Regions from separate parts of the Burkholderia sp. 22PA0099 genome, predicted to be linked through region 2. Evidence: predicted binding sites of a transcription regulator. Region 2 holds the regulator's gene; each other region holds the start of a gene.
What was found. Region 2 encodes FliA, which starts transcription of late flagellar genes. Its sites were predicted from a motif close to CTAAAGTTTNNNNNNNNNNNGCCGNTA; they were not measured.

Region 1 (4,231 bases), 380 kb from region 2:
TGACGCCGCCCGTCAAGGGCAATGGCGCGTCGCCGGATCAGGACCATTTCGTCGGCAAGGTGGCCGATGCGGCGCAGGCGGCCAGCGCCGCCACCGGCATTCCGGCGCGCTTCATCGTCGGCCAGGCCGCGCTCGAATCGGGCTGGGGCAAGCGCGAGATTCGCGGCCGCGACGGCCAGTCGAGCTACAACGTGTTCGGCATCAAGGCGACCAAGAACTGGACCGGGCGCACCGTGTCGGCCGTCACGACCGAATACGTGAACGGCCAGCCGCATCGCGTGGTGGCGCAGTTCCGTGCCTACGATTCGTACCAGCACGCGATGACCGACTACGCCACGATGCTGAAGAGCAACCCGCGTTACGCCGGGGTGCTGAACACGGCGAGCACGCCGGAAGGCTTTGCGAACGGCATGCAGCGCGCCGGTTATGCGACCGACCCGCACTACGCCAAAAAATTGATCTCGATATTGCGTCAAATCGTGTAAAGCGCGCAACGTGCTGGCGCTTTATGTCGCGGTACGCAACGTGAACGCACAAATGACCGAGGGTTAACCCTTAATTTATTGGTAATTCGGCAACATTTTCTACGCGTTTTCAGGTATATCTCCTGTTGAATTTACTTTTAGCCAAAGAATTACGAACGATTTCGATCTACACTCTGCGCTGACGCTGCGGGCCGTTCGAGGTCCGCGTCGAGCAAGCCGCGGCCGTGCATGCCGCCGGCACTCCGTGCGACCGGGCAAGCCGGCGCCAGGCAGAAGATGACATCCGGCAAGCCAACACCATGAACACCGAAGCACAGACCGCCACGTCGGAGGACGACGATTCCCTTCCCGATTACGGACGTCGCAACCCGCTCGAAATTGGCGTGCAGTTGCGCAACCTCCTGAATCGCGGGGATTTCCTCACGGTCCGCTATGCGGGCGGGCAGCTCGTCACGCGCATTCTCGCCGTCGATGTGCGCGGCGGCGCGTTCACGTTCGACTGGGGCGCACTCGAAGCGCAGAACGCCCAGTTGCTGGCCGCCAAGCGCGGCGCGTTCGAGGCGCTGCCCGACGGCGTGCGCGTGGAGTTCTCGATCGGCACGCCCACCCAGGTCGATTACGAGGGCCGCCCGGCGTTTCTCGCGGCGTTCCCGGAAGTGCTGTATTTCGTGCAGCGCCGCGAGTATTTCCGCGTCGATGCGCCGATGCTCGACCCGTACATCGCGCGCGGCACGCTGCCCGACGGCGATTCGTTCACGTTCGAGATCGACAACATCTCGCTCGGCGGCATCGGCCTGCGCACCACCGACGAACGCGCGGCCGCGCTCGATCCGGGCGTGACGCTGCCGGACGTCGAACTGAGCCTGGCCACGCACGGCAAGCTGTCGCTCGATCTGCAACTGGTGTCGATGCGCAGCATCGACGTGCCGAACGGGGTGCGCCGCTATCAGGCGGGCTTCCGTTTCGCGTCGCTGCCGGGCGCTGCCGAGAACACGCTGCAACGTCTGATCACGCAACTCGAAGTCAAGCGCCGCCAGCTCGCCCGGGGCTGACGCACGCCGCTTTCCGGCCCGAGGGCCGCCGCCGAAATTCGCGCGCGCGGCCTCAATTTCCGCCGGCTGCGGCCGTTATACCGGGTGTCCCTTTCCCGGAGGCCGTGCGCGGCCGGCATTCATGTCCAACAATCTCCTGAACATTGGACTCAGCGGCCTCAACGCTGCCCAATGGGGTATCAACGTCACCGGCCAGAACATCAGCAACCAGGCGACCGCCGGCTATTCGGTCGAGCGCCCCGTGTATGCCGAAACCGATGGCCAGTACACGTCGAGCGGCTATCTGCCGAGCGGCGTGTCGACCGTCACGGTGCAGCGCCAGTACAGCCAGTATCTGTCGGCTCAACTGAACGCGGCGAACACCACCGGCAGCGCGCTGAGTTCGTATTCGTCGCTGGTCGCCACGCTGAACAACTACGTCGGCAGCCCGACGGGCGGCGTGGGCGCGGCCATCTCCAGCTATTTCACCGGTCTGCAGAACGTCGCCAACGGCGCCGCGAGCGCGGCGACCCGTGCCACCGCGTTCAGCGCCGGGCAGACGCTCGCGGCCCAGTTGTCCTCCGCCGGCGCGCAATTCGACGCGCTGCGCACCCAGGTCAACTCGCAACTGCAGAACTCGGCCACCCAGGTCAACGCACTGACCTCGCAAATCGCCCTGCTGAACCAGCAGATCGCGGTGGCGGGTTCGTCGGGCCAGCCCCCGAACCAGTTGCTCGACACGCGCGACCAGGCGGTCGCCAGCCTGTCGCAACTGGTGGGCGCGACGGTCACCACGCAAAGCGACGGCAGCTACACGGTGACGATCGGCAACGGTCAGCCGCTGGTGCTCGGCAACACCAGCTACCAGATGACCACGGTGCCGTCGGCATCGGACCCGAGCGAGCTGTCGCTGGCCGTGCAGAGCAGTTCGACGACCACCGGCGGCACGCCGCAGGTGCTGGCCGACAGCACGGTGACGGGCGGCTCGATCGGCGGCGCGCTGCAGTTCCGCAGCCAGACGCTCGACCCGGCCGAAGCGCAGCTCGGCGCGATCGCCGTCAGCTTCGCCGCGCAGACCAACGCGCAGAACGCGCTCGGCATCGACGCGAACGGCAAGCCGGGCGGCAACCTGTTCACGGTGCCCGCGCCCACCACCATCACGAACCTGAACAACACCGGCACCGGCGTGCTGTCGGCCAGCTTCGACAACGCCCAGCAGCCGCCGAACAGCGATTACACGCTGTCGTACGACGGCACCACCTACACGCTCAAGAACAAGACCTCGGGCGATGTGGTGGGCACGGCCACTTCGCTGCCGGCCACGCTCGGCGGCCTGAAGCTGTCGGCCACCGGCACCATGAACGCCGGCGATTCGTTCACCATCGAGCCGACCCGCGGCGCGCTGAACGGCTTCGCCGTGGCGGCCACCGACGGCTCGGCGATCGCCGCCGCCGCCCCGGTGACGGCCAGCGCCAGCGCCAGCAACACCGGCAGCGGCAAGATTACCCAGGGCACGGTCACGGCGGGCTATCAGATGCCGTCGTCCACCACCACGCTGACCTACAACTCGGCGTCGAAATCGCTGACGGGTTTCCCGGCCGGCACCACGGTAACCATCGGCACCACGCCGCCCACCACGGTGACGATCGCCGACGGCACGACGCAAGTGCCGTACGACCCGACCCAGGGCGCGACGCTGACCATCACCAGCACGGTTCAGCCGCCGCCGGCCGGCGTCATGAACAACGTGTCGGTCACGCTGTCGGACACGCCGTCCAACGGCGACACCTTCACGATCGCCCCGGGCGGCGCCTCGAACGACGGCCGCAACGCGCAGTTGCTGTCGTCGCTGGCCACCTCGAAGGCCTTCGACGGCGGCACCACCACGCTGACCACTGCCTACAGCAGCTACGTCAACAACGTCGGCAACACCGCGGCGCGTCTGAGTGCGGCCAGCTCCGCGCAGACCGGCGTGGTCAGCCAGATCACCACCCAACAGCAATCCGTGTCGGGCGTGAACCAGAACGAGGAAGCGGCGAACCTGGTGCAGTACCAGCAGATGTACCAGGCCAACGCCAAGGTCATCCAGACCGCCCAGACCCTGTTCACCACGCTGCTCGGCATCTTCAACTGACGGAATCGATCATCATGCGCATCGCGACTTCGCAGTTCTATACGCAGAACATCGAGTTGATGAACAACCAGGAATCCCAGATCTCCACCCTGTATCAGCAGGTGGCGAGCGGGAACCTGCTGTTGACGGCGGCCGACAATCCGCTGGGGGCCGCGCAGGCCGTGCAGCTGTCGGCTTCGTCGGCCACGCTGTCGCAATACTCGACCAACCAGTCGACCGCGCTGAACGCGCTGCAACTGGAGGATTCGACGCTGAGCAGCGTGACCAGCACGCTGAACGCGATCGTGCCGAAACTCAGCAACGCGATCAACGGCACGCTGTCGGACAGCGACCGCGCCGCGCTCGCGGCGCAACTGCAAGGCCAGCGCGACACGCTGCTGAACCTGGCGAACACCACCGACGGCGCCGGCAACTACATCTTCGCGGGCTTCCAGAGCACGGCGCAGCCGTTCACCAATTCGTCGGCGGGCGGCGTGAGCTTCTCGGGCGACACCGGCCAGCGCAACGTGCAGATCTCCGACACGCAGAGCGTGTCGCAGGGCGACAGCGGCGTGAACGTGTTCCTGTCGGTGCAGGCGGTC
Region 2 (4,231 bases):
CGCTGCGGTTGCCCCGGCGATCTCGCCGGCCGTCGCCAAGCTCGCCGAACGCGTGGTGCGCGGCACCCAGACGCCGGCCGCCTCGATCGCCGACGAAGTCAATTCGCGCATCGAGCGGATCGTCAACGAGACGGTGATGAACGAGCTGTCGGCGATGCGCGGCATGATGGAAGAGCAGTTCGCCGGCCTCGTGTGGGGCGACCGCCAACGCCGCAGCCCGCTGCATGGCGCGCTGACCAAGCGCCTGTTCTCGGCCGGCTTCTCGGCGCAACTGGTGCGCACCCTGGTCGACAACCTGCCGGCCGACGTGTCGGCGGGCAGCTTCGAAGGCGCCTGCGAATGGGCCGAAACGGTGCTGGCCGGCAACCTGCCGGTGCTCGACAGCGAGGATGCGCTGATGGAGCGCGGCGGCGTGTTCGCGCTGATGGGGCCGACCGGCGTGGGCAAGACCACCACCACCGCCAAGCTGGCCGCGCGCTGCGTGATGCGCTTCGGCGCCAGCAAGGTCGCGCTGCTGACCACCGACAGCTACCGGATCGGCGGCCACGAACAACTGCGCATCTTCGGCCGGATTCTCGGCGTGCCGGTGCATGCGGTGAAGGACGGCGGCGATCTGCAACTGGCGCTCTCGGAGCTGCGCAACAAGCACATCGTGCTGATCGACACGATCGGCATGAGCCAGCGCGACCGCACCGTGTCCGACCAGATCGCGATGCTGCAAGGCGCCGATTCGCGCGTGCAGCGGCTGCTGCTGATGTCGGCGACCAGCCACGGCGATACGCTCAACGAAGTGGTGCAGGCCTATCGCGGCGCGGGTCAGACCGATCTCGCCGGCTGCATCCTGACCAAGCTCGACGAGGCCACCAACCTCGGCAGCGTGCTCGACACGGTGATCCGCTACCAACTGCCGGTGCACTACGTGTCGACCGGCCAGAAGGTGCCGGAGAACCTGTACGTCGCCACCCGCAAGTTCCTGCTCAAGAGCGCGTTCTGCGTGCCGCGCGACGGCTCGCCGTTCGTGCCGCACGAAGACGAACTGCCCGGCATGCTGTCGGCTCTGGCCGGCCGCCCGGGCGCCGGACAACACGAGGTCTACTTTGGATAAGCGCACTACCGATCAGGCCGAAGGATTGCGGCGCTTGCTGGCCGGCCGCGCCACCCGGATCGTTGCGGTCACCGGCGGCCCGTCGGGCGTCGGCTGCACCTCGGCGGTCGTCAATCTGGCCGCCGCGCTGGCCGCGCTCGGCAAGGACGTGCTGGTGGTCGACGAGCGCTCGGACGTGGAATCCGCCACCGCGACGCTGGCCGGCGCCTGGTTGCGCACCGGCACCACGGTGCGTCACGAGGCCGGCTTCTCGCTGTGCGTGGCGGCCGATCTGGCGCGCGACGGCTACGACGACGAGCGCCTGGCCGCCTATCTCGACGGCGCGGCGGACATCGTGCTGGTGGACGCCCAGCGCGACGCGAACGGTGCGCTGTCGGCGCTCGCGCGCGCCGCGCACGACGTGCTGATCGTCACGCGGGTGGCCGGCGCGGCGATCACCGAAGCCTATGCCTGCATGAAGCGCCTGCACTACGCGCACGCGCTCGCGCAGTTCCGCGTGCTGATCAACCACGTGCAGAGCGAAGCCGATGCGCGCGCCGCCTACGAGAATCTGGCCGGCGTGGCGGGGCGCTACCTGACGGTCGCGCTGGAAGAAGGCGGCTACGTCAGCGCCGATCCGCTCGTCGCGCGCGCCCGCGAACTGGTGCACACGGTGGTGGACGCGTTTCCGTCGGCCGCCGCCGCGCGCGACTACCGGCAGATCGCGTCGGACCTGCTGTACTGGCCGATGCGTTCGGCGCCGGTCGCCGGCCGGCCGTTCGCCGCTACGCCGGCCGTCGAACGGGGTGCGGCGCAAGCCGCCTGACCCAAAGGGCTACCAGGAGAGAGCCGATGTACAACGCTCAAGGAAAACTGTCCACGTCGGCGATGGCCGAGGCCGGGATGGGGCAAGCCGAGGTGCTCGCGAAATATGCGCCGCTGGTGCGTCGTCTGGGCCTGCAACTGGTCGCGAAGATGCCGGCCAGCGTCGATCTCGACGACCTGATCCAGGCCGGCATGATCGGCCTGCTCGACGCGGCCGGCCGCTACAAGGAAGATCAGGGCGCGCAGTTCGAAACCTACGCGACGCAGCGCATTCGCGGTGCGATGCTCGACGAGCTGCGCAGCAACGACTGGTTGCCGCGCAGCCTGCGCAAGACCTCGCGCGAGGTGGAGCAGGCCGTGCACCGCGTCGAGCAGAAGCTCGGCCGCCCGGCCAACGAAACCGAGATCGCCACGCACCTGGAGATGCCGCTCGACGAGTACCAGTCGATGCTGCAGGATCTGCACGGCAGCCAGTTGATCTATTACGAGGATTTCGACCGCTCCGCCGACGACGAGCCGTTCCTCGACCGCTATCGCGTGGACCATTCGGACCCGCTGTCGGCGCTGCTCGACGATCACCTGCGCGCCGCGCTGGTGGAGGCGATCGATCGCCTGCCCGAGCGCGAGAAATTGCTGATGTCGCTGTATTACGAGCGCGGGCTGAATCTGCGCGAAATCGGCGCGGTGCTGGAGGTCAGCGAATCGCGCGTGTGCCAGTTGCACAGCCAGGCCGTGGCGCGTCTGCGCGCCCGCCTGCGCGAACAGGCCTGGGTCGGCGCCGAACACTGAGCGCCGCGTATCGGGTGCCGCAGTGCGCCACGGCGCGCCGCACGAGGCCCGCAGGCGAGTGCCCGCCTGCCGCCATCGTCGCGATCGATCGCGGGATTTCGGCCGTCGAATCCCGCGCCGTGCGTGTGGGAATTGTTCACGACTGTTTGCTACAATCCGTGCTCGTTTCCGAGGAGCGTTGCGACGGGCGTCCTGCCCGCCAGGCTCGGAAATCTTCACCGCGCGGCCCGCACCGCCCGGCGGGTCCGTCCCCACGAACCCTCCGGCCAGCGAGTCGCTCCTTGAACGGCGCTCACGTCACCAATCTTTGATCCATCAAGAAAGGAGGGCGTGATGAACGCCGTTATCGATTCGAAAGCTTCCAACGATTACCTCGTCGCCGACCTGGCGCTGGCCGCCTGGGGCCGCAAGGAACTGAACATCGCCGAGACCGAAATGCCCGGCCTGATGCAGATCCGCGAGGAAAACAAGGCATCGCAGCCGCTGAAGGGCGCGCGCATCGCCGGTTCGCTGCACATGACGATCCAGACGGGCGTGCTGATCGAGACGCTGAAGGCGCTCGGCGCCGACGTGCGCTGGGCCTCGTGCAACATCTTCTCGACGCAGGATCACGCGGCCGCGGCCATCGTCGAAGCCGGCGTGCCGGTGTTCGCGTTCAAGGGCGAATCGCTCGACGAATACTGGGAGTTCTCGCACCGCATCTTCGAATGGCCGAACGGCGAATTCGCCAACATGATCCTCGACGACGGCGGCGACGCCACGTTGCTGCTGATCCTCGGCGCGAAGGCCGAGAAGGATCGCTCGGTGATCGCCAAGCCGACCAACGAGGAAGAAGTCGCGCTGTACAAGTCGATCGCCGCGCACCTCGACGCCGATCCGGTGTGGTACTCGACGCGCCTCGCGCACATCAAGGGCGTGACGGAAGAAACCACCACCGGCGTGCACCGTCTGTACCAGATGGAAAAGGACGGCCGCCTGCCGTTCCCGGCGTTCAACGTCAACGATTCGGTCACCAAGTCGAAGTTCGACAACCTGTACGGCTGCCGCGAATCGCTGGTGGACGGCATCAAGCGCGCGACCGACGTGATGATCGCGGGCAAGATCGCGGTGGTGGCCGGCTACGGCGACGTGGGCAAGGGCTGCGCGCAATCGCTGCGTGGCCTCGGTGCGACCGTGTGGGTCACGGAAATCGATCCGATCTGCGCGCTGCAGGCGGCGATGGAAGGCTACCGCGTCGTGACGATGGAATACGCCGCCGACAAGGCCGACATCTTCGTGACGGCCACCGGCAACTTCCACGTGATCGGCCATGACCACATGAAGGCGATGCGTCACAACGCGATCGTCTGCAACATCGGCCACTTCGATTCCGAAATCGACATCGCGTCGACCCGCCAGTACCAGTGGGACAACATCAAGCCGCAGGTCGACCACATCATCTTCCCGGACGGCAAGCGCGTGATCCTGCTGGCCGAAGGCCGCCTGGTCAACCTCGGCTGCGCGACCGGCCACCCGTCGTTCGTGATGTCGAAC
Region 3 (4,231 bases), 370 kb from region 2:
CCGGCCTGGTAATGAATGGTGTTGTCGGCGAACTGCACGCGTTCCGCGTCGAGATCCACCGTGTTGCCGTCCAGCGACGGCTGGCGCGGGATGCGGTACGACACGCGGCCGTAGTCGTCGCTCGGGCCGCCGGTGGCGCTCAGGGTGGTCTTGCCGCTCATGTGGCCGGCCTCGGTGGACACCAGCGTCATGCCGCTCGTCACGCCGGCCGGTTGCGTCATCGGCAGCCGCGACGCGTTGTCCGCGCCGGTCTGGCCGCTCTGGTGCGACAGCGCGCGGCCCAGCGCCGCGCCGAAATTGACGTCGCGGGCCTGATAGCCCGGCGTGTCGGCATTGGCAATGTTCGACGACAGCAGTTCCTGCCGGTACGCGCGCACGTCGAGCGCCTGGCGGTTGAACGCGAATTCGGAATCGAGTTTGTCCAGCATCGGGCATTCCTCCATCGGAAGCGGGGCGGCGTCCCGTCGCCACGACGCGCAGGACGCGGCAGGCACAGAGACGCTTTTCGATGACATGCATCGTAGGCGCGAGACGCAAGCGGCAATCGGACGAATAACCGGCAAAGCCCCCCTCTATTCATCGTTTGTCGGATGGACCGTCTCCCTAGAATGCGATCCGTACCAACGGTTTTCAGGAGGCGGCGATGGCGACAGCATCTGGCCGTGTGCGCGGATTCGGCGTACGCGCCGCACGCCGCATGGCGGCCGCGCTCGGCCTGGCCGTGTTGCTGCCGGCCGCCGCGCTGGCCCAGACGGCCGGCGGCGACGGGATGATCGTGATCCCGGGCCGCGGCGAATCGGCCGAAGCGGCGCTGTCGAACGCCACCGCGCACGGCATCGCCAACCCGGCGCCGCGCGGCCCGTCGAGCCTGAACGCCTACAGTTCGGCCGACTTGCGCAACGCTTACGGCGGCGGCAGCGCCGCCTCGGGCGGCGCGCCGTCGCACGACATCGTATTGAGCGGCGATCCGAACGCCGCGACCGGCGTGGTGACGGGCGGCAACGCCGCGATGCGCGCAGCCGCCACGGCGCCGATGGCCGAGCCGCCGTTGTATCCCGACAACCGCGCCGCCATGCCGCAGGCGAGCCCGGCCGCCGCTCAATCGGCCACTCAATCGGCCGCGCCGAACGCTCAGGCCGGTTACGCGGCCGGTTATGCCGCCGGCATCGCTGCCGCCCGTCGCGCGGCGGCGGCCTCCGCGCTGCAAACCGCCCCGGCGGCCCCCGCTGCGCCGGCCCCTGCCTCGGTCAAATCCGGTTACCAGCCCGCCGTCTATCGCGCGCCCGCCGCGCCGGCCCCGTCGGCCGCCGCCCGCGCGCAGCAGGTCGCCCCGGTGGTCGCGCAGGACGCGCCGCCCGCCACGAACGCGATGCGTTATGCCCGGCCGGGCATCCTGCGCGTGTCGGCACACCCGTCCGCCGTACCGGTCTCACCCGCCGAAACCGGGGCCGCGCCGCAAGCCGCAGCACCGGCCGCGCCGGTCGCCGACGGCCAGCAGGACCCGGAGGCGATCCGCCAGGCCGCGCTCGCGTTCCTGCGCCAGCAGACCGCCGGCCTGCCCGGCAAGGCGACCGTCACCGTCTCGCCGGCGTTCCCGCGCGGGCTGGCGGCCTGCACGACGCTCGAACCGTTTCTGCCGCCCGGCGCGCGTCTGTGGGGCCGCACCACGGTCGGCGTGCGCTGCGCCGGTGCGAAACCGTGGACGCTGTTCCTGCAATCGAAGATCACGGTGCAGGGCACCTATTACGTGGCCGCCCGCGCGCTGGCGCCCGGCGACGTGCTGACGGCGGCCGACCTGACGCCGCGCGACGGCGACCTGACCATGCTGCCGCTGGCGATCGTCACCGATCCGTCACAGGCAGTCGGCGGCACCGCCCTGATGCGCGTGGCACTCGGGCTGCCGCTGCGCCAGGACATGCTGCGCAGCGCCTCGGCGGTCAGCATCGGCCAGACCGTGCGCGTGGTGGTGGCGGGTCATGGGTTTTCGATTTCGTCGGAAGGCAGTGTGCTGAACAATGCGGGGCCAGGTCAGCAGGTGCGGGTGCGGATGGCCGAGGGGCAGATCGTGATGGGGGTGGTGAAGGACTCGGGGACGGTCGAGATTCCTTTATGATGGCGGCTCGGCCGAGGCAGCCGGAAAGATTGCAAAGTTTTGTTTCTGAAAGCCTTTACTGAGGATCGAGCGCTAAAGTTCGGCCCTGCGATGCCGTTATCTCGCTCAAATCGTTCAGGAAAGCCCATCGTGAAAATCGATTCCTCCTCCGCCTCCAATGTCCGCCCGGCGTCCACCGACGCCGCTTCGTCGCGCACGCAGGCCAGCGCCGCCGCTCCGGCCGCGTCCGCCGCGACCGACACGGCCTCCGCCAGCAGCGACGCCAACGTGAACCTGTCGTCCCTGTCGACCAACCTGCAATCCCTCGCGGCGTCCGGCTCGTCCGACATCGACACCGCGAAAGTCCAGTCGATCCGCGACGCGATCAGCAACGGTTCGCTGTCGATCGACACCGGCAAGATCGCCGACGGCATCCTGCAGACGGCGAGCGAACTGTTGCGCACGCCGCCCCAGCTCGGCTGACCGGCCGGCGGTGGGCGACGGCAATCGGCGCGCGGATGGTCCGCACGTCGGCGTTTTGAGCGAGACGCAATGAAAGAAGCACTGTTGGCGACGATCAACGACGAACACGCGACGGTCGAGGCTTTCGCGTCGCTGCTCGCCTACGAGCAACAGGCGTTGACGGCGGCGTCGCCGGCCGAAGCGCTGCCCGGCATCATCGAGCGCAAGACCGAGTTGGTCGAACGCCTCGCCACGCTGGAAAAGCTGCGCGACACCCAGCTCGTGGCTCTCGGCTATCCGGCCGGCCGCGCCGGCATCGACGCCGCCTCGGAGCGCGACCCGAGCGTCGCGAGCCGCTGGCGCCTGCTGCGCGACGCCACCGAGCGCGTGCGTCACGCCAATCTGAACAACGGCATGCTGATCCGCATCCGCATGGACTACAACGAGCGCACCCTGCAGGTGCTGCGCGCGCAACCGCCGCGCGCGGGCCTGTACGGCCCGGACGGCCGCGTCTCGGCGCCGGTTCGCTGAATCCGATTCGCTGAAATGACCGCCGGCGCGGGCAGCCTGGGCTGCCCGCGCCGGTTTTGTTTTGGGCCGCAGGTTGGGCCGCAGGTTGGGCAGCAGCCGGGCGCTGCCCGGCCTGGCCTCGGCGTCACGCCTCTTCGCCCACTCCCAGTTCCCCCGCCACCGCCGCCACCCGCGCACGGTGCACCGCGTCCTTGATCCCTTCCGGGTTGCCCTTCATGCCGGCCGCCACCTGTCCGGCATCCACGGCCCGCGCCGCCACCAGCGCGCGCCGCAGCCGTTCGGCCTGCGGATACGGCTGCGCCTCCAGCCCGAGCCGGCCGCGCGCATCCGATTCGCAGGCCTGCAGCATCTCGGCGAAGCGCGCCGGCTTGCGCAGCGCGTCGGCGCGTTCGAGCAGGCGCACCAGCGCCGCTGCGCCCATCCCCATCACCTGATGCAGATTGCCGTGCTCGCGCGCCACCAGCAGCGCCAGATCGCGACACTCGTTCGGCACGCGCAGCCGGTCGCACAGCGGCCTGAGCAGATCGACGCTGCGCCCTTCGTGTCCGATATGGCGCGGCAGCACATGCTCCGGCGTGGTGGCCTTGCCGAGATCGTGCGTCAGCGCGGCGAAGCGCACCGGCAGCGAATAGCCGTGCTTGGCCGCGTAATCGACCACCATCATCACGTGCACGCCGGTATCGACCTCGGGGTGATAGTCGGCGCGCTGCGGCACGCCGAACAGCGCGTCCACCTCGGGCAGAATGCGTTCGAGCGCGCCGCATTCGCGCAGCACCGCGAACATCCGCGACGGCTTCGCCTCCATCAGCCCGCGCGCCACTTCCTGCCACACCCGCTCGGGCACCAGCGCATCGACCTCGCCGGCCGCCACCATCGCGCGCATCAAGGCGACGGTATCGGGCGCGACGGTGAAATCGGCGAAGCGGGCCGCGAAGCGCGCAACGCGCAGGATTCGCACCGGGTCCTCGACGAACGCCGGCCCGACATGGCGGAACAGCTTCGCGGCCAGATCGGCGCGGCCGTCGAACGGATCGACGACCTCGCCGGTCAGCGTGCCGTCCGGGCTGACCTCGCGCGCCATCGCGTTGACCGTCAGGTCGCGCCGGCCGAGATCCTCCTCCAGCGTCACATCGGGTGCGAAATGGA
Region 4 (4,231 bases), 340 kb from region 2:
AACTGGTCACCGTGGGCGTTGAGCCGTGCCGCGCCCTCGTTGGAGGCGCTCAAGCGCGCGACCACCTGCGAGCCGGTCAGCACCAGTTCGGCATCCACCGCGCCGAGCGACGGCAGCGACAGCACCAACCGCGTACGCCAGGCAAGCTGGCCATCGTCGCCCTGCGCGCCGCCGGCGTCGGGCTCGATGCTCCAGTCGAGCCGCGCGCCGGGCCATGCCTCGCCGGCCCACCGGAACTGGTCGGTGGCCAGCAGATCGAGCTGCTGGCGCACCAGCGGCAACGTGGCCGGGTGGACGGTGGCCATCGCCGCCGCGTTGTTGGCGTTGGTCGCGCCGGCATCGGCCGCGCCGGGCGGGTTCGAGAGCGCGTCGAGCAGGCGGTTCGCGCCGTTGTCGGCCGCCAGCGACGCGTAGGCCGACGCGCCGCTCGCACCGAACTGGCCGGCCGGCGCGCCGTGCGTGCCCTGGCCGGCGGCCGTGCCACCCGCCTGAGCCGGCGCGGAAGATGTGGAAGACGAGGATGCCGAGCCCGAGGACCCTGGCGGAGCACCGCCGCCCGGAGTCCGCGCGCCGGGATCGCGCGTCAATTGCTGCTGCGGCTCGCCGGCGAGATCGGCGACCGGGCGCTGGCCCGCCAGCCACTGGGCGAGATGGGATTCGTAGAACAGGCCGCTGTCGGACACCGCACGCGCCAACGCGGCGGCCAGCGCCGCCACGGCCGCGTTCGCCGCCGCCGAGGCAACGGGCGCGGCGTTGGCGGCGCCATCTGCGCCATTCGCGGCGTTGCCGGCACCCGCAGCATTACCCGCCCCTTGCGCGCCGGCATTGCCGGCGCCCGCCGTCGCGGCGCTCGATGCCGAGCCGGCGCCATTCCCCGCACCCGCCGAACCGGCCGCGGCCGCCCCCGCTCCAGCCTGCGCAGCCGCCCCGCCATCCGCCGCCGCCGGCATCAGCAGCGCCGCGATCTGCGGCCCGGTCAGCAGCGGCACGCTGCCGATCACGACCGGCGTGGCGTCGCCACCGAAACGGGAGATCGCGTCGAGCGTCAGCGCGACGTTCGACAGTGCGGTCTGGGCGGAGGGAGCGGGCGGCGTCGTGGCCGGCAACGGCAGCGGCGCGGGCGTCGCGGTGCCGGGCGCACCGGCCGGCACGCCGACCTGCGCGGCCGAAGCGGCAGGCGCGCCGGCCGACACGCCTTCGAGCAGGCTGTCGATCCGGCTGACAAGCATGGCAGCGGTAACGGCGTCGATCCCGGTCATCGTGAGCTTGCGCGCGGCATCACGCCGGCGTCGTGAGAGTGACGGCCGCCTGTCGCGTTCAGCGACGTGCCTGGTAGATATCCTTGAGCACCCGCGTCGAGCGGCCGCCGTCGAACAGCGCCGACAGCCGGGCCACTTCGGGGCTCGCCAGATCGCGAATCGCCGCGTCGTCGGCCAGGATGCGGCGGATCAGCGTGTACTTGTGGCCGCGTTCGGCCTGATCGAGCAGCACCCCTTCCTCGGCGACCCGGAGGCCGTCGACGAGCACCTGATACTCGCTCTGCAGCCCATTGACCGCCGTCCAGTCGGCACCGCGGGCGGCCGTCAGCATCTGGCCGGATACATCCGCGATAGCCTCATAGAGGGCGAGGTAGGCTGCCTTGCGATTCATCGTGCGATTTCCGGCTGGGCTTGGGATGCCATCATGCGTGCGACTTCCGGAGCGATGCCGCTCCAGGCTTCCTCCAGCGTGGCGAGCAACCCGTCGACCTCGACGAGCATCGCATCGCTGGCCTTCACGTTCGCCTCGAGCAGGCGGCGCACGATGTAGGCGTAAAGGGCGTCGAGCCGGCCGGCGATCTCGCCGCCGGCCTCGACGTTCAACGAGGCCTGCAGGCCGTTCTCGACGATCCGCATGGCCTTGCCGATCGCGTCGCCGCGCGCGCCGACGTTGCCGGCGCTCAGGTGCAGGCGTGCATGGGCGATCGCCTTGCGGGCGCCCTCGTAGAGCATGGCGATCAGGCGATGCGGAGACGCGCCCATCACCCCTGTCTCGACGCCGACGCGCGCGTAGGCGTTGGCTCCAGCGTGTCCTGGGGAAAACATGACGGCCCTCCTGTTGGTGCGATCGTGACGGGTTACGCGACGCCCGTCGAAACGGCACGTGTAACGCAGAGTAATAACGGCGTTATCGGTAAGGGCGAGGAAAGCTTTAGAGCGCGGGCCGTATCGGACGCAAAAAGAGGGGCGTTCAGACCGACATCTGCATGATGTCGTTGTAGGCGCTGACCAGCTTGTTACGGACCTGAAGCCCGAACTGGAAGCCGATGTTGGCCTTTTGCGCGTCCACCACCACGTCGTTCAGCGACACGTTCGGGGCGCCGAGTTCGAACGCCTTGGCCTCGTTGGCCGAGGTGGCCTGCGCGTCGCTGATCTTGTCCAGCGAGGATTTCAGCGCGCTCGCGAAGCTGCTGGCCGTGGCCGCGCCGTTGCTGGCGCCAGTGGCTGCCGCACTGGCGCTGCCGGTGGCCTGGGCGGCCATCGCCTGCATTTGTTGGAGCGCCGAAGCGATTCCGTTGACGGGCGCAGTCATGAAGTCTCCGCAGAAAGAGTCGGGGTGACGGACCGGCGCCGGGCCGGCAGGCTGGCACGCCCGATCCGGCCCCGGTGGTTCGCGACGGCCGCCCCGAGGGGGCAGCAAAACGGCGCGATGCCGGATTGCGAGCAAGGATAGCAAGCGCCCCCGGCGGCAAAGCCGGTGAAGTACGGGTAAAACTCGGTTCTTTTCGGCCGATGGGGGGTGGGCGCGAGCCGGAATAATCGCATCGTGTCATTGTCCGTCCGCTCGGCCGAGCGGCAGCCGCTGTGGAGAACCCCGAAGCATGGATTCGCAGGCCAATTCGCTGATCAACCCCGACGCGCGCACCGCCGTCGCCGGCACGTCGCCCAACGCGGCGATGCCCGGTGGCGCGCTGCCGGGCGCTGGCGCAGGCGCTGCCGACTTCGGTCTGGGCGGCTTTGCCGAGCGCCTGTCCGGCTTCTCGGGCCTGTCGCGGATGCGCACCAATCCCAAGCTGCCGTTCGTGATCATCACGGCGCTCGTGATCGCCGCCATCGTCGCGCTGGTGCTGTGGAGCCGCGCCCCGGATTACAAGGTGCTGTACAGCAACCTGTCCGATCGCGACGGCGGCGCCATCATTACTGCACTGCAGCAATCCAATACTCCGTATCAATTCACCGATGGCGGCGGCGCGATCCTGGTGCCGTCCAATCTGGTGCATGAAACGCGCCTGAAGCTGGCCGCGATGGGCCTGCCCAAGGGCGGCTCGGTCGGTTTCGAGCTGATGGACAACCAGAAGTTCGGCATCAGCCAGTTCGCCGAGCAGGTCAATTACCAGCGCGCGCTCGAAGGCGAGCTCGAACGCACCATCGCATCGATCAACGCCGTGCGCGGCGCGCGCGTGCATCTGGCGATCCCGAAGCCGTCGGTATTCGTGCGCGACCGCGAGGCGCCGAGCGCCTCGGTGTTCGTCGATCTGTACCCGGGCCGCGTGCTCGACGACGGCCAGGTGCTCGCGATCACCCGCATGGTGGCCTCGGGCGTGCCCGACATGCCGGCCAAGAACGTCACGATCGTCGACCAGGACGGCAACCTGCTGACCCAGCAGTCGTCGGCCTCGGGCCTCGACGCCAACCAGCTCAAGTACGTGCAGCAGGTCGAGCGCAATACCGAGAAACGCATCGACACGATCCTCGCGCCGATGTTCGGCGCCGGCAACACGCGCGCCCAGGTCAGCGCCGACATCGATTTCTCGCACACCGAGCAAACCTCGGAAAGCTACAGCCCGAACGGCGCGCAGCAGCAGGCCGCGATCCGCAGCCAGCAGACCTCCAGCTCGACCGAGATGTCGCAAAGCGGCGCGGGCGGGGTGCCGGGCGCGCTGTCGAACACGCCGCCGCAGCCGGCCTCGGCCCCGATCACGGGCGCCAGCGGCGCGGCCGGCACGCCGCCGACGCCGGTCAGCGACCACAAGGATTCGACCACCAACTACGAACTCGACAAGACCGTGCGTCACGTCGAGCAGGCCACGGGCGGCGTCAAGCGCCTGTCGGTGGCGGTGGTGGTCAACAACCTGCCGGTGGCCGACGCGAAGGGTCACGTCACCATGCAGCCGCTGACGGCCGACAAGCTCGCGCAGGTCCAGCAGCTCGTGAAGGACGCGATGGGCTTCGACGCCAAGCGCGGCGACTCG

Region 1: flgK (flagellar hook-associated protein FlgK) is a predicted target of FliA. The motif match lies at 1,589-1,615, and genes of this name have one in related genera.
Region 3: flgM (flagellar biosynthesis anti-sigma factor FlgM) is a predicted target of FliA. The motif match lies at 2,186-2,212, and genes of this name have one in related genera.
Region 4: fliS (flagellar export chaperone FliS) is a predicted target of FliA. The motif match lies at 2,168-2,194, and genes of this name have one in related genera.

Annotation. Positions count from the first base shown of each region.
Region 1 covers NZ_CP163165.1:442,301-446,531, forward strand. The annotation lists gene flgJ (flagellar assembly peptidoglycan hydrolase FlgJ) at 1-485, shown strand, start outside; gene AB4851_RS17215 (flagellar brake protein) at 785-1,537, shown strand; gene flgK (flagellar hook-associated protein FlgK) at 1,659-3,650, shown strand; gene flgL (flagellar hook-associated protein FlgL) at 3,665-4,231, shown strand, end outside.
Region 2 covers NZ_CP163165.1:58,457-62,687, reverse strand. The annotation lists gene flhF (flagellar biosynthesis protein FlhF) at 1-1,105, shown strand, start outside; gene AB4851_RS15535 (MinD/ParA family protein) at 1,098-1,910, shown strand; gene AB4851_RS15530 (RNA polymerase sigma factor FliA) at 1,937-2,698, shown strand; S-adenosyl-L-homocysteine riboswitch at 2,863-2,930, shown strand; gene ahcY (adenosylhomocysteinase) at 3,032-4,231, shown strand, end outside.
Region 3 covers NZ_CP163165.1:431,413-435,643, reverse strand. The annotation lists gene flgB (flagellar basal body rod protein FlgB) at 1-428, opposite strand, end outside; gene flgA (flagellar basal body P-ring formation chaperone FlgA) at 644-2,113, shown strand; gene flgM (flagellar biosynthesis anti-sigma factor FlgM) at 2,243-2,575, shown strand; gene AB4851_RS17155 (flagella synthesis protein FlgN) at 2,645-3,085, shown strand; gene AB4851_RS17150 (multifunctional CCA addition/repair protein) at 3,210-4,231, opposite strand, start outside.
Region 4 covers NZ_CP163165.1:394,618-398,848, reverse strand. The annotation lists gene AB4851_RS16995 (flagellar hook-length control protein FliK) at 1-1,259, opposite strand, end outside; gene AB4851_RS16990 (flagellar protein FliT) at 1,318-1,650, opposite strand; gene fliS (flagellar export chaperone FliS) at 1,647-2,084, opposite strand; gene fliE (flagellar hook-basal body complex protein FliE) at 2,230-2,571, opposite strand; gene fliF (flagellar basal-body MS-ring/collar protein FliF) at 2,861-4,231, shown strand, end outside.